One region of the Shewanella sp. SM101 genome, then DNA from elsewhere that is predicted to be linked to it. Evidence: predicted binding sites of a transcription regulator. Region 1 holds the regulator's gene; the other holds the start of a gene.
The links. The regulator LexA, encoded in region 1, represses DNA repair genes until DNA is damaged. The targets are predictions, from matches to a motif close to TACTGTATNNNNATACAGTA.
Positions count from the first base shown of each region.

Region 2: the regulator LexA is predicted to act here: its motif matches at 13,925-13,944, upstream of recG (ATP-dependent DNA helicase RecG).

Region 1 covers NZ_JAKKRH010000017.1:55,574-70,732, reverse strand. Annotated here, with positions in the region: gene L5M38_RS11270 (efflux RND transporter periplasmic adaptor subunit) at 1-132, shown strand, start outside; gene L5M38_RS11265 (efflux RND transporter permease subunit) at 142-3,282, shown strand; gene L5M38_RS11260 (ribonuclease T2) at 3,501-4,667, shown strand; gene L5M38_RS11255 (VOC family protein) at 4,744-5,517, opposite strand; gene mtr (tryptophan permease) at 5,666-6,922, opposite strand; gene plsB (glycerol-3-phosphate 1-O-acyltransferase PlsB) at 6,922-9,345, opposite strand; gene lexA (transcriptional repressor LexA) at 9,506-10,126, shown strand; gene L5M38_RS11235 (cell division inhibitor SulA) at 10,123-10,635, shown strand; gene coxB (cytochrome c oxidase subunit II) at 11,039-12,571, shown strand; gene ctaD (cytochrome c oxidase subunit I) at 12,581-14,173, shown strand; gene L5M38_RS11220 (cytochrome c oxidase assembly protein) at 14,175-14,756, shown strand; gene L5M38_RS11215 (cytochrome c oxidase subunit 3) at 14,753-15,159, shown strand, end outside.
Region 2 covers NZ_JAKKRH010000015.1:78,431-93,589, forward strand. Annotated here, with positions in the region: gene L5M38_RS10375 (sulfotransferase) at 1-376, shown strand, start outside; gene L5M38_RS10380 (phosphotransferase enzyme family protein) at 425-1,489, opposite strand; gene L5M38_RS10385 (NDP-sugar synthase) at 1,482-2,354, opposite strand; gene L5M38_RS10390 (hypothetical protein) at 2,521-4,233, opposite strand; gene gmk (guanylate kinase) at 4,486-5,109, shown strand; gene rpoZ (DNA-directed RNA polymerase subunit omega) at 5,168-5,446, shown strand; gene spoT (bifunctional GTP diphosphokinase/guanosine-3',5'-bis pyrophosphate 3'-pyrophosphohydrolase) at 5,489-7,594, shown strand; gene L5M38_RS10410 (RidA family protein) at 7,620-8,003, shown strand; gene L5M38_RS10415 (AMP-binding protein) at 8,230-9,894, shown strand; gene L5M38_RS10420 (calcium/sodium antiporter) at 10,076-11,020, shown strand; gene L5M38_RS10425 (tetratricopeptide repeat protein) at 11,271-11,975, shown strand; gene L5M38_RS10430 (sensor histidine kinase) at 12,094-13,173, shown strand; gene L5M38_RS10435 (DNA-binding response regulator) at 13,173-13,769, shown strand; gene recG (ATP-dependent DNA helicase RecG) at 13,961-15,159, shown strand, end outside.

The sequences.
Region 1 (15,159 bases):
CAAGGTAAAGCCGAGATTATTTCAGGCCTGAATGAAGGTGAACGTGTGGTGATTTCGGGGCAATTCTTACTCGACTCCGAAGCCAGTCTCAAGGGCAGCTTAATGCGTTTAAGCAGCGGTCATCAGCACTAGGAGCGCGTTATGTTGAAATATATTATCGAGGCGTCAATCAGGCAGCGATTGATGGTGTTGATTATCGCCATCATGATCACAGTTTGGGGCGTGCAGGAGCTGCGCAAAACGCCGCTTGATGCGCTGCCGGATTTATCCGACGTACAAGTGATCATTAAAACCCCTTACCCGGGCCAAGCGCCTAAATTGGTTGAAGAACAAGTGACTTATCCCTTGTCGACCGCCATGTTAGCCGTACCAGGCGCCAAAACCGTACGTGGTTATTCCATGTTCGGCGACTCCTATGTGTATGTGATTTTTGAAGATGGCACCGACATCTACTGGGCACGCTCGCGGGTGCTCGAGTACCTGAGTCAAATTAGCAGCCGTTTACCCCAGGGCGTACAACCTTCACTCGGTCCCGATGCATCCGGTGTCGGTTGGGTGTATGAATATGCGCTGGTCGATCGCTCTGGCAATTTAGATTTATCGCAACTCAAAAGTCTGCAGGATTGGTATCTCAAGCTAGAGCTGCAAAGCGTGGCAGGCGTGTCTGAAGTTGCCACCGTCGGCGGCATGGAGCAAACCTATCAGATAGTGCTTGAGCCCGATAAAATGGCGATCTATAAGCTCGATATCGCCAGCATTAAACAAGCGATCGATAAAGCTAATAGCGAAGCTGGCGGCTCAGTGATCGAAATGGCCGAAGCCGAATACATGGTGCGCGCCAAAGGCTATCGCCAGACGCTAGAGGATTTTCGTGAAATTCCCCTTGGTATCACCAGCCCTTCTGGTACAGGTTTATTACTCAAAGATGTCGCCACTGTGCGCAAAGGCCCAGCCTCACGCCGCGGTATAGCCGAACTCGACGGTGAAGGTGAAGTCGTTGGCGGAATTGTGGTGATGCGTTACGGCGAAAACGCCTTAGCGACGATAGATGCGGTGAAAGCTAAACTCGAAGAACTCAAAGCGGGCCTGCCCGATGGGGTTGAGATTATCCCAACCTATGACAGATCCCACTTGATTCTTAAGTCCGTCGACAACTTGTTTAGCAAGGTCGTCGAAGAAATGTTGGTGGTTGGCTTAGTCTGCTTACTGTTTTTGCTGCATGCGCGCTCCACACTCGTGGCCGTGATAACCCTGCCGCTATCCATCCTTATCGCTTTTATCGTGATGAATAAGATGGGTGTGAACGCCAATATCATGAGCCTTGGCGGCATCGCCATTGCTATCGGCGCCGTGGTGGATGGCGCGATTGTGATGATCGAAAACCTGCACAAGCATTTAGAACATTTCAAAGCCAAACATGATCGCGAGCCCGATACTAAGGAGCATTGGCGCATCGTCACCGAAGCGTCGATTGAAGTCGGCCCTGCGTTATTTTTCTCATTGATTATTATCACCTTAAGCTTTGTGCCTGTGTTCGCACTCGAAGCGCAGGAAGGTCGATTATTCGCGCCACTGGCCTACACTAAAACTTTCGCCATGGCAGCGGCGGCCTTTTTATCGATCACCTTAGTGCCGATTTTGATGGGTTACTTTATTCGCGGCAAAATTCCCAGCGAACGCAGCAATCCTCTCAGTCGCTTCTTGATCGCGCTTTACCAACCTTCGCTCAAACTGGTGCTTAAATTTCCTAAAGTCACCCTGATGTTAGCGTTAGTCGCGCTGGCCAGTGCTTGGTATCCCATGACCCGCATGGGTAGTGAGTTTATGCCCGCCCTTGAAGAAGGCGATTTGCTCTACATGCCAACGGCATTGCCCGGTATCAGTGCCAGTAAGGCCGCCGAAGTCTTGCAGCAAACCGACCGCTTGATTAAAACCGTGCCCGAAGTGGCCCGCGTGTTTGGCAAGGTAGGCCGCGCCGAAACCGCGACCGATCCCGCGCCGCTGACCATGCTTGAAACTACTATCATGCTCAAACCCCATGAGGAATGGCGTGAAGGCATGACCTTAGATGGCATCATTGCCCAACTACAGCAAACCGTCAAAGTACCAGGACTCACCAATGCTTGGGTACAACCCATCAAAACCCGTATTGACATGCTCTCGACGGGGATAAAAACCCCCGTCGGTATTAAGATCACCGGCGCCGATGTCAACGAGCTGCAAAATCTAGGGGCAGAAATAGAGGCCATCCTCAGTAGAGTGCCACACACTAAGTCAGCCTATGCTGAACGCAGTGGTGGCGGGCGTTATATCGATATCACCCCCAAACTCGATGTGGCCGCACGTTACGGTATGTCACTGCAAGATATTCAAGATGTCGTGCGTTACGCCATTGGCGGTATGGATATTGGCGAGTCGGTACAAGGGGCTGAGCGCTATCCCATCAACCTACGTTATCCCCGTGAGCTACGCGATAATATCGAAAAGCTGCGCGAACTCCCTGTGATCACTAAATCGGGAAATTATCTACCACTGCGAAATTTAGCGGATATAGAAATCACCGATGGCGCACCTATGCTCACCAGTGAAAACGGTCGCTTAATCTCTTGGGTGTTTATCGATATTGAAGGCACGTCTATCGGCGAATATATTACGACCGCCAAGAAAGCTTTAAATGCCGAACTCAAGGTGCCCCCGCGCTACAGCTACACTTTTGCAGGGCAGTACGAATATATGCAGCGGGTAGATGCAAAACTTAAGCAAGTGATCCCTATGGCATTAGCCGTCATCTTCATCCTGCTGATGATGACCTTTGGCTCCACCATTCAGGCCAGTATTATCATGCTCAGCCTCCCCTTCGCGTTGGTCGGCAGCACTTGGCTGTTATACCTACTGGATTACAACATCTCAGTGGCAGTCGCCGTCGGTATGATTGCCTTAGCGGGTGTAGCCGCCGAGTTTGGGGTAGTAATGCTGGTGTATCTCAATAACGCCATCAAGCACAGACAAGAGAAAGATAATTACCACAGCGTCAGCGACTTAAAAGAAGCGTTAATGGAAGGTGCCGTTATGCGGATCCGCCCCAAAGCCATGACAGTAGCGACCATCTTCTTCGGTCTACTCCCCATTATGTGGGGTGCAGGATCGGGTAACGATGTGATGCAGAAAATTGCCGCACCTATGGTCGGCGGCATGGTTACGGCCCCATTACTGTCACTGTTTGTACTACCCGCACTTTATCTACTGATTTACTCGCGTAAATTAAAGAAAGACGCGGCGTAATTGAGTGTACGGCGCTAGAACACCGATAAAAATCCCCTCAAACCATTAAAGTTTGAGGGGATTTTCTCATTCAATCAGATTAAAAATCTAATTTTACAACAGTGCCATATACCACTCTGGGTAAAATAAGCCTCTAAGTTTATAGCGCTTATGTGTACCATTGACTCAGTGCCACACAGAATTGACTCAATTCACTGCCGCAGGAAGGATTCCATCACATGACCAAGTCATTTTGTTTAACCATCAGCCGGATATGGCCGCAAGCACTTTCCCTTAAAACCCCATCACGCGCATTACTTGCCGCATTCGGTTTATGCGCTGCGCTCATCATTACAGCACCCGCCTTTGCCGCACCCGCAACCGGTGAATTCGTTGCCGACAAACGCTGTGAGCTATTTCAATCGAAAAATAAGCAGACGAATCCAGACCAATGGCAGAGCAATATTGGTGAGCGCTACCCTGTACTTGAAATCCTCGGCAATAGTGCTAAACCTGATTGGCTAAGAGTGCGCACCAATGCGGTGAAGTCTCCCATGCGTTGGATCAGCGGCGATTGTGGTCAATATCTATCTAATGTTGCTGACAGTAATTTATCAACACCTGCAACGGCGGCGGAACCGGCGCAAACCACCACGGCATCGGACATCAAAGCAAAAAGCCGAGATAGCCTTAAAGAGCATGGTACCCCAGAGAAACGCCAAGGAAATCAATGCCGAATCGGCGGTGAATTTGACGCCAACGTGCTGGCATTAAGCTGGCAAAGCACCTTTTGTGAACTCTATGGCCGCCGTAAAGCCGAATGTCGCGCCCTCAGCCAAACGCCAGAATCGAGCCAATGGCAACACTTCAGCCTGCACGGACTGTGGCCGAATAAACAACAATGCGGCACGCGATATGGCTATTGCAGCACAGTCAAACTGCAACCGAATGATTTCTGTACTTATCCAGAGTTTGAACTGAATCCATCGGTGCGCAAAAATTTAGAAGAAGTCATGCCAAGCGCCCAATATGGCACCTGTTTAGAACGCCACGAATGGTGGAAACACGGCACTTGCCGTAGCCAAGACCCTAACGAGTACTTTTTATTGGCAACCCAGCTGACCCAAGCGGTCAATGCCTCGGCATGGGTACAAAAATTTATTCATGACAACATAGGTAAGAGTGTCAGTAAAAGTGAGTTAAACCAAAGTTTTGATAGCAGCTTCGGTCAAGGCGCTCACACTAAAATGAGTCTTGAATGTGGCAAGGGATTACTGAGTGAAATCCGCATTAACTTGCCCGAAGTCATTAAAACTTCTGACTCCTTACCTAGCCTACTCGCCAAAGCCAATAAGGCCTCAAAAGGCTCCTGCCCTGAAACAATCATGATTGATAACGCTAATTAAACAAATAGTTAGACAAATAAAAACGGCGATTTAGCGTCGCCGTTTTTAACCTTAATGACAGCACTTAATATGCCAGTCACATCTGATTAAGCTTGATCACCGCAAAGGTAGCGCCTTGGGCGTCAGCAATGACAGAAAATCGTCCCACATCAGGGATATCACTAGGCGGTATGCACACTTGCGCGCCTAACGCTTGGGCTTTTTCTGCAAATGCATCGCAATCGGCTACTGCAAAATAAAGCAGCCAATGGGGAGAAATATCGCCCCATTCGGGCATTATCGTCATCATGCCGCCGATGGATTGACCATTAAGCTGCCATTCTGAGTATTCAATGTCAGGCATGTCACTCGGCATGTTGGTCCAAGGGAAGATTTTGCAGTAAAAGGCTTCTTCAGTACGCGGCTCTTTGCAAGCCAGCTCAACCCAGCAAAGGGTATTGAGTTCACCCTGACGGCGAGCACCTATGTGGTTCTTCGCTTGCCATAAAGCAAAGCGTGCGCCTTCAGGATCGCTCACCTGCGCCATCACGCCCGCATCACCCACAATATGCGGCCCCATGTGCACTTGGCCGCCCGCCGCTTGAATCTCTGCAATGCTGGCATCGATATCATCGACGGCAAAGTAGATACGCCAGTGGCTGGGGATATGTGCTTCTGACTCAGGGATTTGATACATGGCGCCTAAGTCATCTCCCGCTAAATTAAATAGCGAAAAGTGACCTTCAGGGATCGGCATTTCAACCGAGTTCCAACCAAATAACGCTTGGTAAAATGCTGTTGTTCCCTGCCAATCATGGCTTGCAAGTTCAACCCAACATGCATGTCCTTGTGCGTACTGAGTCATTTTCATTATCGGCTCCTTTGTTTTAACAATCATTCGAGTTAAGCCTGAGTTTGTATTTCTGTCCAGTATTCAGGTTAAAAAGATCTGTAAGACAAAACTCAACCGCTAAAGACAAAAAAGCCCTCACATGGAGGGCTTAAATCATCACAACAAATTAGGAATATTGCGGCAGTAAATTTGCCATCGCGAGCAGATGACATGCACCCGTGACTATGCCAAATAACACCACAAGAATAATCAGCGGTGTACCGCCTATCACTCTAAAACCTGTGCTATCGGGGAACAACTGCCGCGATTTATAGGCCATCAGCGCCGGGACAATTACCGCCCATACAGTTGCCGCTAATGCCGCAAAGCCAATCGCCACCAAGAAGCCATCGGGAAACAGTAATCCTAAAATCGTTGGCGGCACAAAGGTCACTAACGCGGTTTTCATTCGGCCAGAGCGTGAATCATCAAAACCAAACAAATCGGCGAGATAATCGAACAAACCTAAGGTCACCCCTAAGAAAGATGAAGCCACAGCCAAGTTGGCAAACAAGGTCAACATACTGTTTAACCAGCTACTCGCCATCACCTCAGACAAAGCGCCCACCAACACACCCATATTGCCGCCTTGGGCAATAATGTCGATAAACTGGCTGCGGGGAATATTGCCCATAGTTGCCGCTAACCAACAGGCATAAATCACCAGTGCGATAAAGGTGCCGACGAAAATCGCCTTGATAATGGTGGAGGAATCTTTGCCGTAATACTTCACTAAGCTGGGAACGTTACCATGGTAACCAAAACTGGCGAGACCAAAGGGCAGCGCCGCCCACAGATAAGGTGAAAAGCTGTTATTACCATCGGGTTCGAGCAACTTAGTCACATCAATTTCGATCAATAAATTGCCGATCGCGAGGAAGAAGGTAATGATCATACCGCCGAGCATAATCGTGGTAATGCGATCCACGGCCTTAGTGCTGATCAACACTATGCTCGCCAATACTATGGCAAACACTAGCCCTGCCACACTTTGCGGTAACTCAATTCCCATGCCCTGCAAGCTGTGATTCACAATCGAGCCACCGCCGCTGATATAGGCATAGGTCAAAATATACAGCACGAACGCGATGGAAACGCCGTTCACTATCCGCCAAAACTGCCCTAAGGTTTGCTTGCTTAAAGTATCGAAGCTAGCACCCGGTTCGAAATGCAAATTGGTTTCGAGTAGCAATAAGCCCGACATCAACATGCAAAACCAAATGCCCAATAACATTAAAATCGAATAGCCAAACCACATACCTGCACCGACCACGGGCAGAGAAAACATCCCAGCACCTACGGTCGTGCCAGCAATAATCATGGCGCCGCCGAGCAAGGACTTACCTGCGGGCTTATGCTTAGCCGCATTCATATGATTTGCCATTAAACTGTATGCTCCGCGGTGACACTCGCCACTATCGTTTGTTTCACTGACGGACGTAATAAGCTATTGGCTTGATCTCGTATGCGATTGATATTGGACTTATCTTGGTTATCCGCTAGATATCCCAATTCTTTGAGCTTAACGCTCAAGGTGCCGTAAAGTTTCTTATCGTAGAACTCTGGCGCAGTAATGCCATGCAAAGCGCCTAAACGCTGGGCAAGTAGATGACTCTCAGACTCAAGTTCTGAGCGCTCCATCTTAGGTCTGTTCGCTAACAGATTGAAGATAATGGCATAGCGTTGCAGAGTTTCGCTCACTGAACTGGCTAACAATAATAGTTGGCTAGTGTGTTCAGGCACGACAGTTAAGGTATCAGTCTCAACCACTAACCCTTGTTCAATGAAGAAATCCAGCACTTGATTGACATAGGCAGGTACATCCTTAATGCCCATGAAGAGTTCGGCTTTCAGCAGTGGATAAAAATCGGCAACGATTGACACAACTTGCTGACGCGGGATCTGCTCATTATGCGTTAAACAACTCGCAATTAATGACGGTACAATAAATAAGTGGATGATATTGTTACGATAGTAAGTCATAGACACTGCCTGACTCGTCTCGATAGACACAATTTCACCTAAAGGATCGGCGCAAACAACAAACTTGTTCAGCTCTAAACCTTGCTGCACTAAATGCTTACCATCACCTTCGGCAACCGAAGTATAAGTAGTGTAAGGCACTTTTTTGAGTAGAGTCAGATACAGATCAAGCTGACGTTCCAGCAGACTGCGCTCTAAGGCATTTTGATCTGTGGCCAACAACACTAAACTCGTCAAGGTCACCGAACTCGCCGCCGCCGCATCGTTAATATTCGTCATCACTCGATTCGCCAGCACGTTTACCGCTGGCGTTAACCAGCTTGGTTTTTGCTCAGGATCATCGGCCAACTCAGTACGCCAGTTTGGCGCGCGCTCATTTAAGAAGTTTTGCAGAGTAATCGGCTCGCCAAAGTTCACATAACCTTGGCCGAAATTACCAAGTTTGCGAATCGCACCAAACACCTGCCACACAGATTCTTTTTTCTTTTTCTTACCACTTAACTCTTTATGATACGTCGCCACTTCCATCACATGGTCATAGCCTAAATACACAGGCACTAGCGTGACTGGACGCTCGATACCGCGCAGCACACTGTTCATCGTCATGGCGATCATGCCAGTTTTCGGCGCCAACAGACGGCCAGTACGTGAACGGCCACCTTCGGAGAAGTATTCCACCGAATAACCTTTAGCAAACAGCTGATCTAAATACTCACGAAATACTGCGGTGTACAGCTTATTGCCATTAAAACTACGGCGGATAAAGAAGGCACCACCGCGACGGAACATAGGTCCCGCGGGCCAGAAATTGAGGTTAATGCCGGCAGCAATGTGCGGCGGAACCATGCCTTGATAATACAAAATATACGATAACAGCAGGTAATCCATGTGGCTGCGATGGCAAGGCACATAAACAATCTCGTGGCCATCGTGGTGTAACTGCCGAACTTGCTCGGCGCCTTTAATGTTGATCCCGCTGTAAAGCTTGTTCCACAGCCAAGTTAAAAAACGCTCGGCAATACGCACTAAACTGTCTGAGTAATCGGCAGCGATTTCATCGAGATACTCAATAGCCGTCTCGCGCGCTTGGGTCTCAGAAATCTTTTTACTGGCGGCTTCTTCTTGAATCGCTTTGCGCAGCGACTCAGATTTGAGTAACGAATGAAACAGTGCTTGGCGGTTTGGCAGCACAGGCCCTGTCATTACCTTACGTTGACGACGGAAATGCACGCGCGCAACCCGTGCTAACTTATGGGCAATCCCCATGTCGGTGCCATGTTCGTCAGCCATGTAACGCAGGGATACGGCATTCGAAAACTGCACGAAGTTATGTCGACCTAAGAACAGAATCATCAAGCACTTGCGCAACCAAGTCGGGTTTTCCCGCTCAAATACGGCCGCCTTCATAGTGTCGTCTTCTTTCCCTGGCGTGCGACCCCAATACAAGCTCACGGGCACCAGTTGAATATCCAATTCAGGACGTTCCTTATGCACGGCTAACAAACGCATAAAGCATTCGAGGAAAGGCTCATTACCAGCACGCTCGCCAAACAGTGGCTTACGTCCTTGAAGACAGACAACCCGAGGCGCAGTCACACCATTAGCCACTAGAGGCTCATAAGGGCTTGGTAAACCTAACTTAGCCGTTATTTCGCTCAAAGCAGCTATGTCACTGAGGGATTCTGTTTTCATCACATAAACAAGGGGTCTGGAAGCATCCAGATTCAGATCGGCAAAGGGATCCTGAGGCACCACAATAGTGTGCACTAAGTGTTTTTGGATCCAACGTAATGATTTCAACCAAAGAGAGTCGTGTTTAGGCATTATTCTTATGCAATTAAGTGCGTTTACTAGCCCGATAGAATACCAGACTATGGGCAATATTCGCTAATTCTCTCCAACATAGCTAAAAAGTGGTTAATACTTGCGCTGCAAATAATACTGTATATACTAACAGTAACTGTATAGAAAAACAGGAAACACCATGAGACCTTTGACGCCACGCCAAGCTGAAATTTTAGAGCTAATTAAACGAAATATTGCCGATACTGGCATGCCACCCACTCGGGCAGAAATCGCAACCCGTTTAGGTTTTAAGAGCGCCAATGCGGCTGAAGAACACCTTAAAGCGTTGGCGAAAAAGGGCTGCATTGAGATCATGCCAGGCACATCTCGGGGCATTCGTCTGCCTGCGGAAATCGAAGATTTGACTGAAACAGGTTTACCGCTCATCGGCCAAGTGGCCGCGGGTGAACCTATCCTCGCCCAAGAACATGTTGAACAGTACTACCAAGTCGACCCAAGCATGTTCCATCCCGCCGCCGATTTTTTACTGCGAGTAAAAGGCGACAGCATGAAAAATATCGGCATTCTCGAAGGTGATTTGCTGGCAGTTCATAAAGTAGAACAAGCTAGAAATGGTCAAGTGGTTGTCGCTAGAGTCGATGACGATGTCACTGTTAAACGTTTCGAAAAAAAAGGTAATGTGGTCTATCTACATGCCGAAAATGAAGATTACTCCCCGATTAAAGTGGATTTAGGCTTCCAAAGTTTAACAATTGAAGGACTCGCCGTCGGTGTGATCCGTAATGGAGATTGGCTATGAATAAACTACTTGGCAATGCCCCCCGCCATCCGGGCTTGTGGCTCGATGAAGTCCGTGATGCCGACTATGACTGGCACCATGCGCCTATCGCCTGTATGCCAACCAAGACTCAAGGTCGCCAAGAATTAATTCATCTGAGTGCACAACTCGCTCAGTTAAGCCAACAGGGCCGTTGGTTAGTGCTCATCAACCCTCCAAGTATTGGCTACAAGCAAACACTCGCTAGCGCAGGTGTGCGTATGGATAGAGTTTTGCTGGTACATGCTAAAGATGAAGTCGAAACCCTGTGGGCGATGGAAAAAGCCCTAACAAGTGGTACGTCCAGTGCAGTCATTACTTGGACTCAATCATTAGATGCGCGGGATAATCGACGCCTACAAATCGTGGCTAAAAGTGCCCGAGCTATGGGTATAGTGCTTGAAGACGTAAACAGTCACTTACATGCCGACGTACGCATTGAGCAAGGCAATCTCTTCGGTCAGCAATCTTTTTTTAGCGCTGTACATTAAATATTCATTTAATTTTTTACCTTGAAAGCCGCCTCACCTATGAATGTGAGGCTTTTTTTTGGCAATTTTTCAGATAATTAGATAAATAAGTGATCTTGATCAATATTTAAACAGCAAGTATGGTTGGTTAAGTCGGTGGTGATATATCACCTTCCGTGGTCAATGAATCGAGTATTTATCGAACTCGAAGCGCCACTAAAAATAGAGAACAGATTTATTTCAGCAGTATGTGCCAGCGTGGCTAATTACCAGCAGTAACAATACTTGATTAAAAGTAACAGCCGCCAACGCACGTTGAAGTCAAAAAAGCTTTTTTGGGAACTGAAGAGTTTGCATAGAGTTGAGACTTACTGTGTTGCTCTTCTTTGTAGTTGCTATTCGCAATTGGCAGAGGAGAAGTCTTGTGAAGCAATTGTTGTATTGTTTACTCGTGGTGCTTTTCGCACCACCGTTGACCGCCGCGGACATGCGGTTCAACATGACCCCTGGCGTGACCGAGATCAGTGGCAAGGTTTATCACTTGCACATGACCATCTTGTATATCTGCTGCGCAATAGGCCTAGTGGTCTTTGGCGTCATGATTTACGCCATGATCAACCACAGAAAATCCAAAGGCGCTGTCGCGTCCCACTTTCACGAAAGCACTAAAGTTGAAATCGCTTGGACGATTCTGCCATTTATCATTTTGATCTTAATGGCGATTCCAGCGACAAAAACTTTAATCGCAATGGAAGATCCCAGTAACGCCGATCTCACCGTAAAAGTCACGGGTTCCCAATGGAAATGGCATTACAGCTATTTCGATCAAGATATTGATTTTTATAGCATACTGACAACACCCAGAGCACAAATCGAAGGCACCGAAACCAAGGGTGAAAACTATCTATTGGAAGTCGATAAACCGCTCGTTCTACCGATAAACCGCAAAATCCGCTTTCTGATGACTTCAGAGGATGTCATCCATTCTTGGTGGGTACCCGCCTTTGCAATTAAGAAAGATGCCAACCCTGGATTTATCAATGAAGCTTGGACTCGCATCGACAAACCCGGCATTTACCGCGGTCAATGCGCCGAACTTTGCGGAAAAGACCATGGTTTTATGCCTATCGTAGTACAAGCGTTACCTGAAGCCGAGTTTGAGGCTTGGGTAACAGAGCAGAAACAAGCCGCAGGTGCTGCGGCTGAAGCCGCTCAAGCCGCTTTATCACAAACCCTAAGTAAAGAAGAGTTGATGACTCAAGGTGAACAAGTTTACCTCGGGCACTGCGCAGCCTGCCACCAGCCCAATGGCGAAGGGTTGCAAGGCGTATTTCCGCACCTTAAAGGTAGCCCGATAGCAACGGGACCGATCAGCGGCCACCTTGAAATTGTGCTCAACGGTAAAACGGGTACAGCCATGCAAGCGTTTAGTAAGCAATTGACTGCACAAGAAATCGCGGCAGTGACTACCTACGAGCGTAATGCTTGGGGCAATAATACTGGCGATGCAGTGCAAGCCAAAGACGTCAACGAGTACATGAACGGCAATTCTGCACAAACATCCGCCGCGGTACCAAGCAGTACAACTCCGACACCCGCACCTGCAGACGTCTCAGCTGCAATCGATCCCGCAAGCCTCCCCACACTCAGCCATGACGCCCTCATGGCCGAAGGTGAAACTGTCTACGCGACCTTCTGCGCTGCCTGCCATCAAGTGACAGGTGCAGGAATACCACCCGCCTTCCCCGCGCTAGTGGGTAGTGCTATCGCCATTGGACCAGTCGCCAATCACATCGATATTGTGATGCACGGCAAAACGGGCACGGCTATGCAGGCATTTGGCAAACAGCTTAGCCCACAGCAACTTGCAGCAGTCATTACCTATGAACGCAATGCTTGGGGCAACAATACCGGCGATACAGTGCAACCTGCTGATATCGCAAGTCATGGACAGTAGGGGATAATGATGAGCACAACGACTCAAGATCAAACCGCAGCCCATGATGACCATCATCATGGTGCGCCAAAGGGCATCATGCGCTGGCTGCTGACCACCAACCATAAAGACATAGGTACTTTGTATTTATGGTTCAGCTTCATTATGTTCTTAACCGGTGGCGCTATGGCCATGGTGATCCGCGCTGAACTCTTTCAACCTGGATTACAATTGGTCGAGCCCAACTTTTTCAACCAAATGACAACTGTTCATGGGCTGATCATGGTATTCGGTGCGGTAATGCCAGCCTTTACAGGGCTCGCTAACTGGCTGATCCCTATGATGATAGGGGCGCCCGATATGGCGCTGCCACGGATGAATAACTGGAGTTTTTGGATACTCCCCTTCGCCTTTACTATTCTTCTCAGTTCGCTATTTATGGAAGGTGGCGGACCTAACTTTGGTTGGACCTTCTACGCACCACTATCAACAACGTATAGCCCAGACAGCACGGCGCTCTTTGTATTTTCTATTCACATCATGGGGATTAGTTCGATCATGGGCGCAATCAACGTGATTGTGACCATAGTGAATTTACGCGCGCCAGGCATGACATGGATGAAGTTACCATTGTTTGTCTGGACTTGGCTTATCACGGCATTCCTACTGATTGCGGTTATGCCCGTACTCGCTGGCGCAGTGACTATGGTGCTGACCGATAAGTTTTTCGGCACGAGTTTCTTCGATGCGGCTGGCGGCGGCGATCCTGTGATGTTCCAGCATATTTTCTGGTTCTTCGGCCACCCTGAAGTTTACATCATGATCTTGCCGTCCTTTGGCATCATCTCTGCCATAGTCCCAGCCTTCAGTCGTAAACCCCTATTTGGCTATGCATCCATGGTTTATGCTACGGCTAGTATTGCAATTCTGTCGTTCCTCGTGTGGGCGCACCATATGTTCACCACAGGTATGCCAGTGTTTGCCGAGCTGTTTTTCATGTATTGCACTATGTTGATTGCAGTGCCAACTGGGGTGAAAGTGTTTAACTGGGTTGCCACTATGTGGCGCGGCTCACTCAGTTTCGAAACGCCCATGCTGTTTGCTGTAGCCTTTATCATACTCTTCACTATTGGCGGTTTTTCGGGATTAATGCTCGCCATTACGCCCGCCGACTTCCAGTACCACGATACTTATTTTGTTGTGGCACATTTCCATTATGTGCTCGTGACTGGTGCGATTTTCTCCATCATGGCAGCGGCCTATTACTGGCTACCTAAGTGGACGGGGCACATGTACAACGAACGACTGGGACAATGGCATTTCTGGTGCTCGGTGATATCCGTCAACGTGCTATTTTTCCCGATGCATTTCCTTGGGCTGGCAGGAATGCCAAGGCGTATCCCTGACTACTCGATTCAATTTGCCGATGTTAATCAAATCGTCTCGATTGGTGGGTTCGCCTTCGGCTTATCGCAATTGATTTTCTTAGTATTAGTAATTAAGTGCATCCGTGGCGGCGAAAAAGCTCCCGCTAAACCTTGGGAAGGTTCCGAGGGTTTAGAGTGGACATTGCCAAGCCCTGCGCCTTACCACTCCTTCACGACACCACCTGAGGTGAAATGAAATGGCAACCCAACACCAGCAAGATAAACCTAAGTCAAATCGTAAACTTATCAGCATGTTAGTTATAGGCTGTATTGGAATGTTTGGTTTTGGATTCGCGCTGGTGCCGCTCTACGATGTGCTGTGCGAGCAACTCGGTATCAATGGAAAACCATCCAATACCGCGAGTAGTTATCAAGCAATCACAGTAGATACAAGCCGAATAGTGACTGTGGAATTTATTTCTCAGGTACAAACAGGCATGCCATGGACATTTGCGCCACAAAGCAAACGGCTCGAAGTTCACCCTGGCGAGCTAATTCATACGGCATTTTTGGCGCGCAATATGTCCGCTAAAGCAACGATTGGCCAAGCGATACCTTCAGTTTCGCCCGGCCAAGGTGCCGCTTATTTTAATAAAACAGAATGCTTTTGCTTTAATCAACAACCCTTAGCGGCGGACACTAGCGCTGAGCTGCCGCTCATTTTCTATGTGGATCCTCAGTTACCTGAGTCTATCCATACTCTGACCCTCTCTTACACTCTCTACGACATTACCGACAAGCAGTTAGCGTCTGCCATAGAGCAAGGAGCTGCAAAATGACAACGAAACATCAGTCTTACTACGTTCCATCCCAAAGTGTCTGGCCTATTGTAGGTGCCATTGGCTTGTTCTTAATCGCCTCTGGTGCAGGCCTTTTCGTGCAACAGTTGAAATCAGGTGCATCCGGTGGCGGTTATGTGCTGCTGGTTGGAATAGCTGTGATCCTATTCATGCTGGTAGGTTGGTTTAGAACCGTGATCCAAGAGTCGATGGCAGGGCTCTATTCTAGCCAAATGGATCGATCGTTTCGCCAAGGTATGAGCTGGTTTATTTTTTCGGAAGTCATGTTTTTCGGCGCTTTTTTCGGGGCACTATTTTATGCCCGCATGTTCGCAGTGCCTTGGCTCGGTGGCGCATCGAATAATGCCATGACCCACGAAGTACTCTGGCCTCAGTTTGAAGC
Region 2 (15,159 bases), on a different contig from region 1:
CCATCCAATATTAAAGCGCAGTTTTAGGCATACTTTCGCCATAGATAAAGTGGCGGAACCTGCCAGCAGTGAGCACTTAATTGCTTGTTATCAAAAGCATCAGCAAGAAGTGTTTGCTTACTTTAATGGGCGGGAAGACTTTATTTCAATCGATGTTAGCCATGCAGGAAGCTTGAGTCAGTTACTGCAATTTTTGGGAATGGAAGCAAACGCGGAGAATAGCGATGTCGCATTAGGTTTAAGTGAGCCGCTGAGTTTCCCTAAACTTAACGTGGGCCGCAACGTGGCAAGTTGGGGCGAATATAAACACCCCAACAAGGTCAACACCAATAGCGCAGGCCCACAAAGCCGTAAATTTTTCGACTACACGCTTTAACATTGGATCAGTACACAGATACCAATACACAGATATCCAAGCGCTGAATTAGAAATTAGCTTTAAGCACAGTCTCTTGGTCGAGCAAGCTTTGGTACAAGGTAAACTGGTTGGCGGCGCGGTCTAAATTATGGCCTTCGCGGTGGATGTGGAAATACACATCACCGTTAAGATAATCCGTTAAAAAACGCACACCTATCATCAAACAAATCACCCGAGCACCGAGCCACAGACTGCACTTTTCGTCTTCCGTTAAAACGTCACCCAACTCGCTCAAGTAGCCACGGCAAATTGCGGCGAAGATGTCTTGGCGAACTTGGACTTTATCCAAGGCCGTAGAGTCTTCCTCCTCTGGCGAGCAGAAAGTGCGTACCATGTCGCCGAAGTCATACATAAGATGACCTTTCATACAGGTATCTAAATCGATAATCGCCATGCTGGACATGTCACGTTTATCAAAAAGCATGTTATTGATTTTAGTGTCGTTATGACAAATTCGTAGCGGCAGCTTTGGTGATATTTCTGCAAGTTCATCCAGCAAAGCCTGCTGAGATAACGCGTAATCGACCCAATGACGGCAGAGCGCTAAGCGATGTTGACTATCGAGTTCAGCGGCCTGCTTTAGTAAGGCCATGCGTCCCGGTAAATGGTGAAATTGAGGGATCACATCTTCAAGCTCTGTCGCATCAAAATCACTCAAGGCAGAGGCAAAATGCCCAAAGGCCTTAGCCGCCATTTCCGCTTCTTGTTCCGACTTAACCACTTCAATGCTAAGACTATGGGGCAAGTAACTGATAGCACGCCAAAATCCTTGCTCGCCTAAATCGATAGCCAGCTCACCCTCTTGGGTTAAACATGGGCTAACGACTTTAAGGCCGTATTGTTGCTGCAACGACTTAGCGCATAAATGATGGCTAATTTTATAGGCATTGCAGACCAAAGCGTTGGGAGTTTTAAATACCTCAGTATTAATTCGCTGCAATACTAATTCGCCCGCAGGCCAGCGCACCAAAAGGGTGTCATTGATGTGGCCATTACCGAGGGCAGAAATTTTTGCCTCGGCAGATTCAATACCAAAATGAGGCAACACTGACTGCCTGATGAGTTTAATCACTCAATAACTCCGTTAATTTTTGTTTTACCCAGACAGTGTCCTGCGGATAAGTCACGCCAAGCCATGGCTCACAGGCAACATCGACATACACAGGCAAACCTTGCTCAATTCCCGCTTGTACTATGGCGGGTAAATAGCATTCAGACTTAGGTTGTTGCCCCTGTTGCCCGATAAATTCGGTTAATTCACGTTTAATAACATCAAATATGTTTGGGGAGAAGCCCCAGCATGTCATAGAGACCAAGGACTGCGCCGGCAAATTAGCATGACCCTGCGGGCCATCACCCATTAAGTGGCCTGCTTGCTCGGCGATATTGAGCCATTCGGCGACCGATTTAAGCTGACCATTTTCAACCTGACACAGACCACGGTTAACACCACCGTGTTCCGACAACGTGAGTTCTATGGGATAGGCCACCATCATCCACTCAGTTGGCCTCATGCTTAAGCCTTTGGCTAAGGAAGCAAAAGCACTATCACCATAAAAATCATCTGCATTGATAACGGCCATTGGCCCTTTAACAAGATGGCGCGCACTCCAGAGTGCATGGGCCGTCCCCCAAGGTTTAAGCCTGTGGCTAAGATCCGCCAACTGCGCCGTTTCGGGTAAATCCGTTAAGACTTGATAGCAAAAATGATATTCAAAATCGGCTGGCAGAAATCGTGTCAGGATCTCAGTTAATTCACTTTCTAACTCTGGGCGGATCACCAGCACAGCACGCTGAAAACCACTGCGAATGGCCGACATGATTGATAGCACCAACATGGGTTCACCCGCGGGGCCGAGTGCCGCCAATTGCTTATCGCCGCCGAAACGACTACCTAGCCCCGCAGCCATAATGACTAAGGTCAATTCTGTATTCATGCTGGATTGATATATTCAGTTCAAATTTAAAGGTGTTTCCCCAAACCGCATCGACCTAAACAACCTAAAGTACGGTTTGAGAAAAAGAGGAGCAAAAGTGTAATCTACCCCTCTAATTGTGACTAGCATTTAAGCAGAATTTTTATCGACTTAGCTGCAGACTTTTTTAACGAGCAATATAATCGCCAAAGGTGCGATTTTGTTCCAATATCGCTTGGCTGCCCTTAAGACTGAACTTATAACCACACAGGCTAATATTACCTCGACGGGCGAGATCAATAATGATGGCCTGAGTATCGAGTGGTGAGAATCGCGCCTCTGAAGCGGAATCCGCTTTCAGATCTACAGTCACAGGGCGATAGTCAGTGCCATTGTTAAAGGATAAGACGCTGCAAGTTTTATCTCCCTTTGCCGTCGCTAAGGACCACAGATTTTGTGCTTTACCTTTCTCACCGAGCCAACGCATGATCAAGATGTCATCCTCCAGCGCCACAGAAAAACCGTCCGGTAACGCGAGCGTCACCCGCTCACCCGCATAGGGCGCAATCGCGTTAACCGTGACAACTTCTGCACCATCACCCGTTTCTGCGTCGCCATTTGGCCAAAGGCCCCACACCAAGGCAATCAAGAGCACCACGCCACAGCCAATTCCTGCTGGGCGCCAATAACGGCGTTCCACTTTCGGCAGTTTAATCTTAGGCAACACCAAGAAACGCTTTAGTGGCGCCAAAAACTCAAATAAACCGCGAAATAGCTCAGTCATCGAGCCAGAATCTTTCGCTTCGGCGCGGCGTTGACGCACTTCTTCGGCATGATCTCGATCGTTAAAGCTGTCAGGCTCGTCATCTTCTTCGGCGGTAAAACGCCAACCGGGTTCAGCACTACGCTCGGCAGGATCTAATTGCGCCGCAGTAAAGTCGACATGTTTCAAATCAACATTGTCCACATCGACATCGACCAACTCAATGTGGGTCTGTTCAACGCGGCTAGTATTAGCAGGACGGAAATCTGCATGACTGTCTGGCACCACAAAATCGGCAGGATTCTGCGTCATCCGAGTAAGGGCATCGAAGCGCAGTTCATCTTGACGCAACGCCTCTCGCTCTGCCTCCGCCGCGCTAACACTCGGCTCAACCCTCGGCGATGTTAAAACAGATTCAACATGGGTCGATAAATCGACCTCTGGCTCAGACACAGTCTCAGCGCTAATGGTTTGGGCATGAAGCTGCTCAACATGCGGCTCATGCCTTTCAGCTTGAGGTTGTGCTTGAATATGAGAGGTAGATTTTGCCGATTGTCTTACGGCAACGTCTTGAGCAACAATAGGTTTAGGGTCAATGATGTTAGGATCTATGGCAGTTTTAGATGCCATGGCTTTAGGGTCTATAGTGTTAGGATCTACGATTTTAGGATCTATGGTTTTAGGTGCGATGGTTTTAGGAACGATAGTCGGTTCCACACGGCGCCTAGGCATTGCCTGTGATGTTGGTGCATCCAGCTCAGGACCGAAATAACCGTAGCGATAATCCACTATCGTTGGTGCAGGAAAGCGCCAGCCCCAAAATGTCAGTCCCGCGGCTAACACTAAACTCAATCCAATTAAGACAATATGCACACCGGCCGCTAACAGGCCGATGAAAATTATTAACGGCAATAGAAATACGCCAATCAAGCCTTTTGACTTATCGGCATCGGCCAAACGACGCAAACTGGTGAGCCCTAATAAAGGTAGACCCAACAATGCCAGCAAATACATCAGAAAATTAGCCCCAAAAGCAGCGGCTGCAAATGCAATACAGACGTAAACGCCAACACTGATTGCGACAAAACGGGGACGAGAATCACGCCCGTGAAGGCAGAAAAGAGATTTTAACAGCACGACCCTTCCTTTATTGTTGTAAAAACGAGATACAAAAAGACACTCATTGCCTTATTCGCACGAGCGTAACCAATTTACCCGCAATTGTCAGTGCCTACGACCCAAGTCGGATAAAAATGCACATAATATCGAAGTAAATCTAAAATAGGCTTAAATTGCCAGCCAACAAGCCCTAGTATTTCTATGGTCAAAATCGGTATAATACTCGGCTTTCTGGGCCCTTCTTGCGTTAACCCATTGGATATTTAGCTCATGACCGCACGCGGAAATTTATTTATTGTGTCGGCGCCAAGTGGCGCAGGTAAATCCTCGTTGATTTCAGCCTTGCTTAAAGACAAGCCAGCCGACATGCAGGTTTCGGTATCTCATACCACCCGCGCACCACGCCCAGGTGAAGTTGATGGTCAACACTATCACTTCGTTAATGTTGAGCAATTCAAAGCCTTAATTGCTGAAAATGCCTTTTTTGAATGGGCAGAAGTGTTCGGCAATTACTATGGTACCTCGCGCCATGTGATCGAACATACGCTCACCCAAGGTATCGATGTTTTCCTCGATATCGACTGGCAAGGTGCCGAACAAGTTAAAGCCGTGATGCCAGAGGCCGTTGGTGTGTTTATTCTACCACCCTCTAAAGCCGAGCTAGAGCGCCGCCTCACAGGTCGCGGACAAGACAGTAGCGATGTTATCGCCAGCCGTATGGCACAAGCCGTATCGGAAATGTCCCACTATAAAGAATATGATTTTATTATCGTCAACGACGATTTTGACACTGCCTTAGCCGATTTGCGTGCCATCATTCGCAGTCAGCGCTTAACAGGTGCTAGTCAGATCCACGCGCAAAATGATATGCTTCACGATCTGTTGGCAGGATAGCTGTCATAGTGTACAATTTTGCGTCATTTTTTCCCTAGATAAACTGGAGTTTCAACACATGGCTCGCGTAACTGTAGAAGACGCCGTAGAACAAATCGGCAACCGTTTTGATATGATCTTGGTTGCGGCGCGTCGTGCTCGCCAAATCGCCGTGCAGGGTAAAGACCCTATGGTTGAAGAGATGAACGACAAACCCACGGTTATCGCCCTGCGTGAAATCGAACTAGGTTTAGTTAATGCTCACACCTTAGATGCCGATGAGCGTCAAACGGTGCGTGAACGTGAAGCCGCTGAAATTGCAGCGGTTGCAGCCATTGCTGAAGGTCGTTCATTATAGTTTTTGAGTAAAAACCTATTTAGGTAAAAGGAGAGCTGCCACTTGTATCTGTTTGAAGGTCTAAAGGAGTCTGCTTCCGGTTACTTAGAACCTGAACAGGTAGAATTGCTCAAGCAGGCGTACCAGATTGCGCGCGATGCCCACGAAGGGCAAATGCGCACGAGTGGCGAACCTTATATTACTCATCCGGTTGCGGTTGCCCGCATCCTTGCTGACATGCGTCTTGATCATGAGACGCTGATGGCAGCACTGCTCCACGACACTATCGAAGATACCCATGTCACCAAAGACGATTTAGCCGAATTATTCGGTGTCGCGGTGGCCGAACTCGTCGAAGGCGTGTCAAAACTCGATAAGCTTAAATTTCGCGACAAGAAAGAAGCTCAGGCTGAAAACTTCCGTAAAATGATGATGGCGATGACGCAGGATATCCGCGTTATCCTCATCAAGCTTGCCGATAGAACCCACAACATGCGTACCTTAGGCGCACTGCGTCCCGACAAACGTCGCCGTATCGCCCGCGAAACCTTAGAAATCTACGCGCCCATCGCTAACCGTCTTGGTATCCATAACATCAAGACAGAGTTAGAAGACTTAGGTTTCCAAGCTTATTATCCCATGCGATATCGAGTGCTTAAAGAAGTCGTTAAAGCCGCCCGTGGCAATCGCAAAGAATTGATCCAAGGCATCGAAGCCGCTGTGTATACGCGCTTAAACGATGCGGGTATTCCAGGAAAAGTCAAAGGTCGCGAGAAAAACCTCTACTCCATCTATAACAAGATGCAGAGTAAAGAGCTGCAATTCCAAGAAGTGATGGATATCTACGCCTTTAGGGTGATAGTCGATTCCATCGACACTTGTTATCGCGTACTCGGCGCCATGCATGGACTGTACAAGCCTCGTCCCGGTCGTTTCAAAGATTATATAGCTATCCCTAAAGCCAACGGTTATCAGTCACTCCATACCTCTTTATTTGGTCCACATGGCGTGCCCGTTGAGATCCAAATTCGTACCGAAGATATGGATCAGATGGCCGACAAAGGGGTTGCCGCACACTGGGCCTACAAAGGCGGTGCACAAACAGGCCAAGGCACGACGACTCAAGTGCGTGCCCGTAAGTGGATGCAAAGCTTGTTGGAGCTACAACAAAGCGCTAGCACCTCATTCGAATTCGTTGAAAACGTGAAGACGGAACTCTTCCCTGAAGAGATTTATGTGTTCACCCCCGAAGGTCGCATTCTGGAATTACCCGTCAATGCCACCGCGGTAGACTTTGCCTACGAAGTGCATACGGACGTAGGTAATACTTGCGTCGGCGCCCGTGTTAACCGCCAAGCGTATCCGCTTAGCCAACCGTTAATTTCAGGCCAAACCGTTGAAATCATTACCGCTAAAGGCGCGCGTCCTAATGCCGCTTGGCTGAACTTTGTGGTAACCGGTAAGGCCCGCGCTAAAATCCGCCAAGTGCTGAAAAGCCTTAAAGGTGATGATGCGATTGCACTCGGTCGCCGCCTGCTCAACCATGCGCTAGGCAAAACTAAACTCGACAGCATTGCGCCTGAGCAGATTGAAAAAGTGATCCGCGATACTAAACATACGACGCTCGATTCGCTGCTCGCCGATATCGGTCTTGGCAATGCCATGAGTATTGTTATCGCCCAGCGTTTGATTGGCGATAATCTTGAGAATCAAGAGAGCCGCGACGGCCACATGATGCCAATTCGTGGCGCCGAAGGCATGCTCGTTACCTTCGCGAACTGTTGCCGCCCTATCCCAGGTGATGCCGTGATTGCCCACGTGAGCCAAGGTAAGGGCTTAGTGGTACACATGGAAAACTGCGCCAATATTCGTGGTTATCAAGGCGAGCCAGACAAGTATATTCCCGTACAATGGGATAATGTTGAAGGCGTTGATTACCAAGCCAATCTGCGGGTCGAAATCGTTAACCACCAAGGTGCACTGGCGAAGATCACCTCGATCATTGCCGCCGAAGGTTCAAACATTCACAACCTCAGCACTGAAGAACGTGATGGTCGCGTGTATTTGATCAATCTGCGGATTTCGGTGAAAGACAGGATCCATTTAGCCAACGTGATGCGCCGAATTAGGGTACTGCCCGAAGTGCTGCGTACGTCCCGTAATCGTTAATTAACTCAACATTAGAGAGAGCGTCATGGCAGAAAAAATCATCATAGCGACCGAAAACGCCCCTGCGGCCATCGGCACGTATTCACAGGCCGTCAAAGTCGGCAGCACAGTGTATTTATCCGGCCAAATTCCGCTTGTGCCAAGCACAATGCAAATTGTCAGCGATGATTTTGAAGCGCAAGTGGTGCAAGTATTTGAAAACCTAACAGCCGTTTGTACTGCTGCGGGCGGTTCAATCAACGATATCGTTAAGCTCAACATCTTCCTGATTGATTTAAGCCACTTTGCAAAAGTGAATGAAATCATGAGCCGTTACTTCAGCCAGCCCTACCCTGCCCGTGCAGCTATCGGCGTGAAGCAATTGCCGAAGGATTCTCAAGTTGAAATGGATGGCGTGATGGAGCTGTAAGCTCTCACATTGCCCTTCAACCAACAAAAAGGCGCTGCGGCGCCTTTTTTGTTGCCGCCACCCTCCTCTTTCCAGCTTACTATTCTCTTCATCTTATTTTCATACTCAGCTTGTAGGCTTTGGCTCCATTCTCATATTTTACAATCCTGTAAACTATTTGCGCGGGCTCACAAAACTCGCCATACTGGGTACAGCCAAAAGAACAATAAATAACAGGGAATTGCCAATGGATACAGCGATTAAGACGCCAATTGAAATGCTGGCGCACTGGGCTAAGACTCAGGGGGACCAAGTCTATTTACGCCAACCGATCAAGGGTCAATTCCTTGATTTTACTTGGGCTGAAGTTCAAGAAAAAGTTCAACAACTTGCCGGTGCCTTACATCACTTAGGCTTAGAGCGTGGTGATAAAATTGCCGTTCTCTCTAAAAACTGTGCCGAATGGTTTATCACCGACCTCGCGTTGATGCACGGCGGCTATGTCAGCGTACCTATTTACCCTACCGCCAACACAGATACTATTCGCTATGTGCTGCAACACAGTGGCGCAAAAGCCATTTTTCTCGGCAAACTTGACCATTGGGCTGACCAAGAGGCAGGTGTCGGTGGCGAGCTACTACGCCTTGCCATGCCCTATGATACGATGCCAGCACAATATCAATGGGAACAATTGCTTAAGCTAGGCTATCCCTTAGTTAACGCCCCGCTGCCTACTCCAGATCAAGTGATGACACTCATCTATACCTCTGGCTCGACTGGCCAACCTAAGGGCGCGATTCAAACCTTCGCCAGCTATGGCTGGACTTGCCAAGCGGTAGTGCGTGACCTGCGCACCGATGGCGACGATAGACTGTTATCCTATTTACCCTTAGCCCATATCACAGAGCGCGTTGCGATTGAAGGCTCATCCTTCTACTCAGGTAGTGTGGTGGCTTTCGTTGAAAGTCTCGACTCCTTCGTTGTCGATGTTCAACGGGCAAAACCAACGGTATTCTTCTCGGTACCACGTTTATGGAGCCTGTTTCAGAAAAACATTATCGACAAAATTGGGGTCAGTAAACTTAATCTATTGTTGAAAATCCCACTGCTTAGCAGCTTTGTGAAATACAAAATCCATAAGGGTTTAGGCTTGAACCATTGTCGTCTACTCGGCTCTGGCTCGGCGCCAATTCCACCATCACTGATCCACTGGTATCACAGTATTGGTCTTAATATCTGCGAAGCTTGGGGTATGACAGAAAACTGTGCCTATTCGATCATCAACTATCCTTTTGATGCGCGTAAAATTGGCACTGTTGGCCGCCCAGTTGAGGATTGCCAGATCCGCCAAGGCGAGGATGGTGAGCTACTGCTTAAGAGTCCGGGATTAATGACTGCTTATTATCTGCAGCCAGAAGCTACCGCAGCGGCATTCGATGCTGATGGTTTCTTCCACACAGGCGATCTGTGCTCAATTGATGCCGATGGTTGTGTCACTATTACTGGCCGAGTGAAAGACAACTTTAAAACCGCCAAGGGCAAATATGTAGCGCCCGTGCCTATCGAACGTAAACTGGCACAGGATCCCCATGTTGAACTGATCTGCGTGATTGGTTCTGGTCTGCCACATCCCATCGCACTAGTGCAGTTATCCGAAGGGGCCAATCTACAAGCCCGCGAAGAAGTCCGCACCTCACTCAAAGCGACACTCGATAGCGTTAATCCGCACTTAGAGTCACACGAACATGTCGATGCGATTGTCGTGGTCAGTGATCCTTGGACGATTGAGAATGATGCGCTCACGCCTACCCTCAAAATCAAACGCCATGTGCTTGAAAAAGCCTTTAGCGAACGAGTTGACGGCATTCGTGGCGCCCAAGTCCGCTGGGAAGATGAATTGACTCAAAAATAACTAGGCCAAACAATCAGTTGGCGAGTATGGTCATCAGCTAAAACTAAGCACACCTAGGGTGTGCTTTTTTATGACATATTCTGTCAAAATCCGATAAAACCACGTATCATGTGCGCCAGTCGGCCAAGGGGCAATTCCCTTGTACTTTTCCATTCAATATTAGGTTTAACAGAGTCTAACGATGCTAATTACACTATCGATTATTGGCGGTTTTATTATTTTAACCTTAGGCGCAGAAGCCCTAGTTCGTGGCGCGAGTTCAATCGCTCTACGTTTAGGTATTACGCCACTTATCATAGGCTTAACTATTGTAGCCTTTGGTACTAGTGCACCAGAACTGGCTGTGAGTGTAAAGTCTGCTCTAGCAGGAAACAGCGGTATCGCCTTAGGTAACGTTATTGGCTCTAACATTGCTAACATAGGTTTGATTTTAGCCATCACGGCACTTATCCGCCCTATTCAAGTGCAATCTCAAGTCGTAAAGCGTGATATCCCTTTGATGATATTGGCTTCCATGTTGTTCTGGGCACTCTTGTTAGATGGCGAGCTCAGCCTAATTGACGGTGTGATATTACTGTCACTACTGTTCGGTTATTTAGCCTTTAGTTACATCAGCTCGAAAAATGGTAATGAAGAGGAAGAGATTGAAGCAGGTCCAAATAATCCGCTACTTTCAGCCCTATTTATCTTAGTCGGTATTGGTATGTTAGTCGGTGGCGGTATTTTGTTTGTCAACGGCGCGGTAGATTTAGCCAAGACCTTCGGTATCAGTGAAGTCATTATCGGCTTAACGATCGTGGCGATTGGTACCAGTATGCCAGAGTTAGTAACTTCTGTTCTAGCGGCACTGAAAGGTCAGAGTGACATAGCCATAGGTAACGTTGTCGGTTCTAACATATTCAATATTTTGGGTATTTTAGGTATTACTGCAATAGTACAGCCAGTATCATCACTTGGCTTCCAACCCTTTGATTTCATAGTGATGTTGGCATTTGCCATCATGATTTTACCTTTCGCTTGGACAGGATTTCGTATTGGCCGCCGCGAAGGTTCAGTATTACTACTGTGCTACTTAGGTTACTTGGGCTACCTAATAAACCAAGCGAGCACTCAAGCTGTGGTATAACACTTAGCTGATCATTTGCGATAAAAAAAACACCGGAGCCTCTCCGGTGTTTTGCTCTCTAGGTATTGCTGTCCTTTATTCATCACGCACCTTCTTTAAAGCACACCTAATAAAGAATATAAGCACACAACTCAACTGATGACATTTGTCATGCCAAAGCCATGACCTTTGTGTCTGCAGTTCTTCTATCGAATTTCTGATAATGAGCCCGTACCCAAACATTGGGAAACTCACTCAATAAGGAAATACCATGAAAACATTACTCCTCGCCTCCAGCTTTTTGCTTATCAGTACTCACTCGTTTGCAGCAACGTCATCAAACACTAACATCACCAATGTAGACGCGGCCTCGAATGCGATGAATCTAACGCAATTACAACAACTGAGCGGTAGCACTCAAGATTATGATAAAGCCTATGCGAACTATCGCTTAGCCATCAGTGCCAATGTAATGGGGCAGAAAACACTCGCTAGCAGCGCACTGACTACAGCGCAAACCACATTAGAAGCACTCGAAACCAGCCAAGCGAATGCAGAATCCCTTGCCCTGTTATCGTCGGTTTATGGCATGCAAATCGCCTTAGATAATAGTAAAGGTGCAACGCTCGGCATGAAATCCGCCAAGGCGATTGCCAGTGCCGAACAATTAGAACCACAAAATCCACGGGTCGCATTGGTTAAAGCCATCGCCGCCTATAACACGCCAGCTATGTTTGGCGGCAGCATGCAAAATGCTAAGACCTTAGCCACTACGGCCATAGAAAGATTCGCCCAGCCTTGCGACAACATTTGCTGGGGTGAAGCCGAAGCCTACACGTGGCGCGGGCTCGCTAAACAGGAATTAGGCGATAGCCAAGGCGCGATTGAAGATTGGCAACAAGCGATCAAAGTACAAGCAGATTACGGTTGGGCAAAATTTTTGCTTCAACAAAATCAGCAATTAAGTGCAAAATAGACAAAGTTGTTAACGGGGATCTATGGCGCTGACGATAGCGCCAATCCCTAAAAAGAATAAATTAAAACAGATGCCATCGGTGGGCATTCAACAACCAACTCAGTGACACAGAGGCATCATGATAAGCACTCCGCTTCAGCTCGAACGAAAACTTGCTTGGGTGTATTTGATAAACTTAGTGTTTTATCTGATCCCACTTGCCATAAATCCCTATCCAAGCTGGAAAATCGCCCTCAGTTTTGCCGTGTTAATCCCTTTTATTGCCAGTTATTTTTGGACCTATAAGTGCAATAGCCGTAGCGCCTATCTGCCCATTCTCATTATGGTGGCCATAGCAATAGCGATCACACCAATCAACCCAGGCTCTATCTCGCTATTTACCTTTGCCGCTTTCTTCATTGGCTTTTTTTATCCTCTCCGGACCTGTCTGTTGGCTATTGCAGCCCTCATCGGCCTGCTGTTTGCCCTCAATGAGATTTACCACTTTAACAGTTACTACTTTCCGCTTTACGGCTCGGGATTAGTGCTCGGCGTGGGCATGTTTGGTGTCGCCGAACGCAGACGTTATCGGCATAAATTGAAAGAACAGCAAAGTGCCCAAGAAATTACCACCTTGGCCACTATGCTTGAGCGTGAACGTATCGCGCGGGATCTACACGACATTATGGGGCATAGCCTATCTTCCATCGCCCTTAAGGCTGAGCTAGCCGAAAAGCTAATCGCAAAACAAGAATATGAACTCGCATCAACCCAATTGACTGAGCTAGGACAAATTGCGAGGGAAAGTTTAAGCCAGATCCGCCACACCGTGTCAGACTACAAACACAAGGGCCTAGAGAGTTGCGTGACGCAGCTTTGTAAATCCTTAAGGGATAAAGGCTTAAGTGTCGAGCTCAGTGGTGAGCTACCCAAGCTAGGTGCAAGCACAGAAAGCCAACTGAGTTTGATCCTCACCGAACTCATTAATAATATTCTTCGCCATAGCGGTGCAAGTGAATGCTCTATCCACTTTTCTAAGCAATCAGACCGCCTGCTGCTAGAAGTCAAAGACAATGCCGCGGCCAAACCTTTTATAGAGGGTAATGGCCTCACTGGTATACGCGAGCGTCTCGACAGTTTAGGCGGCAGCTTGAGCTATAATCTCGAACAGGGATATAGATTTACCGTCAGTTTACCTTTGCAGGGAGCAACACATTAATGAAGATTTTATTGGCGGAAGATCAAGCCATGGTGCGAGGAGCACTCGCCGCACTCCTTACGCTTGCAGGGGGTTTTAGTATCACCCAAGCGAGTGACGGCGACGAAGCTCTAAGCTTACTCAAACAGCAAAGTTTTGATCTCTTACTAACAGATATCGAGATGCCCGGCCGCACAGGTTTAGAGCTGGCCACATGGTTAAAGGAGCAACATAGCCAAACCAAGATAGTGGTCATTACCACCTTCGGCCGTGCAGGCTATATAAAACGTGCCATCGAAGCGGGTGTGGGCGGCTTTTTGCTTAAAGATGCGCCCTCGGAAACCTTAGTCAACGCGATTCAACAAGTAATGGCGGGAAAACGAGTGATCGATCCTGAACTTGCGATGATGGCGATTGGCGATGTCGACCCACTCAACGACAAAGAACGCCGCGCTCTTCGCCTCGCTAGCGAAGGCAAATCCACCTCCGACATCGCCGAAACTCTTTTTATCGCCGAAGGGACTGTTCGCAACTACCTCTCTGAAGCCATAGCCAAACTCAATGCCAGTAATCGAATCGATGCAGCCCGCATTGCCAAGCAAAAAGGCTGGTTGTAATAACACTCACTGTTAACCACGCTTTCAGCCTAACGATATCTTATCAACAATTTTGTGGTCTTAAGGCCACAGAAGGATATTAGCTATGCTTCCAAACAAAATTTGATAACACCCTAATTCCCCTTGAGATTGCCTTACGCTTATTCTCTGTTAATATATGTATAAATTCACAGTGATTGAGTGCTAACGACTTGCAGCAATTGGATCTTGTTCCGATCACCGACCTCAAAGGCGTCGCCAAAAAGGTCGCGGAGAAACTCGCAAAGCTCGGCATCACAACAGTACAAGATCTGCTGTTTCACTTACCCCTGCGCTACGAAGACAGAACCCAAATCTATCCCATTGCCGCCCTCAGCCTAGGCGGTTATGGCACTATAGAAGCTGAAATCCAATCGACACAAATCATCCAAGGCCGCAAGCGCATGCTGGTCTGCAATGTGCGCGACGATACGGGCAGCTTAAGTCTGCGCTTCTTTAACTTTTCTGTCGCCCAGCGTAATGCCATGCAAAATGGTTTAATGATCCGAGCCTATGGTGAAGTGCGCCGTGGTAGTCATCAAGCTGAGATAGTGCATCCAGAATATAAAGTCGTCTATCCCGGTGAAGATGTTCACCTAAGCGATACCCTAACGCCGATTTATCCCACGACTGAGGGCTTAAAACAGGCGAGTTGGCTAAAGCTGACCGAGCAAGCTTTGGCATTACTGGAAGATGGCGGTTTAACTGAGCTGCTACCACCTCAGTTGCAACCGAATAACATCAGCCTTAAACAAGCGCTGCAGACGCTACATCGACCTCCTGCGGGGAGCTCTCAGTTCGATTTAGAGTTAGGCCAACACCCAGCCCAGCAGCGACTGGTGCAGGAAGAGTTGCTCGCCCATAATCTCAGCATGCTACGCCTAAGGCAGCGCAGTAATTTAGATGCAGCAGTGACCATGCAGGCCACGGGGCAGTTGCTCAATCCCTTCCTTGCCGCTTTGCCCTTTAAGCCCACAGGCGCCCAGCAAAGAGTGGTGGCCGATATAGGCAAAGATTTAGAAAAGCCGCACCCTATGATGCGCTTAGTGCAAGGGGATGTGGGCTCGGGTAAAACCTTAGTCGCGGCGATGGCTGCGCTGCAAGCGATTGAAAACGGTTATCAAGTCGCCATGATGGCGCCGACCGAGCTATTGGCCGAACAGCATGCAACTAACTTTGCCGCTTGGTTTGAACCACTCGGGCTTAAAGTCGGTTGGCTAGCGGGTAAACTTAAAGGCAAGGCAAGAGCGCAATCCCTTGCGGATATTGAATCCGGCGCAGCCCAAATGGTGATTGGCACCCATGCCATCTTCCAGCAGCATGTGGTCTTTAATAAACTCGCGTTAATTATCATAGATGAGCAGCACAGATT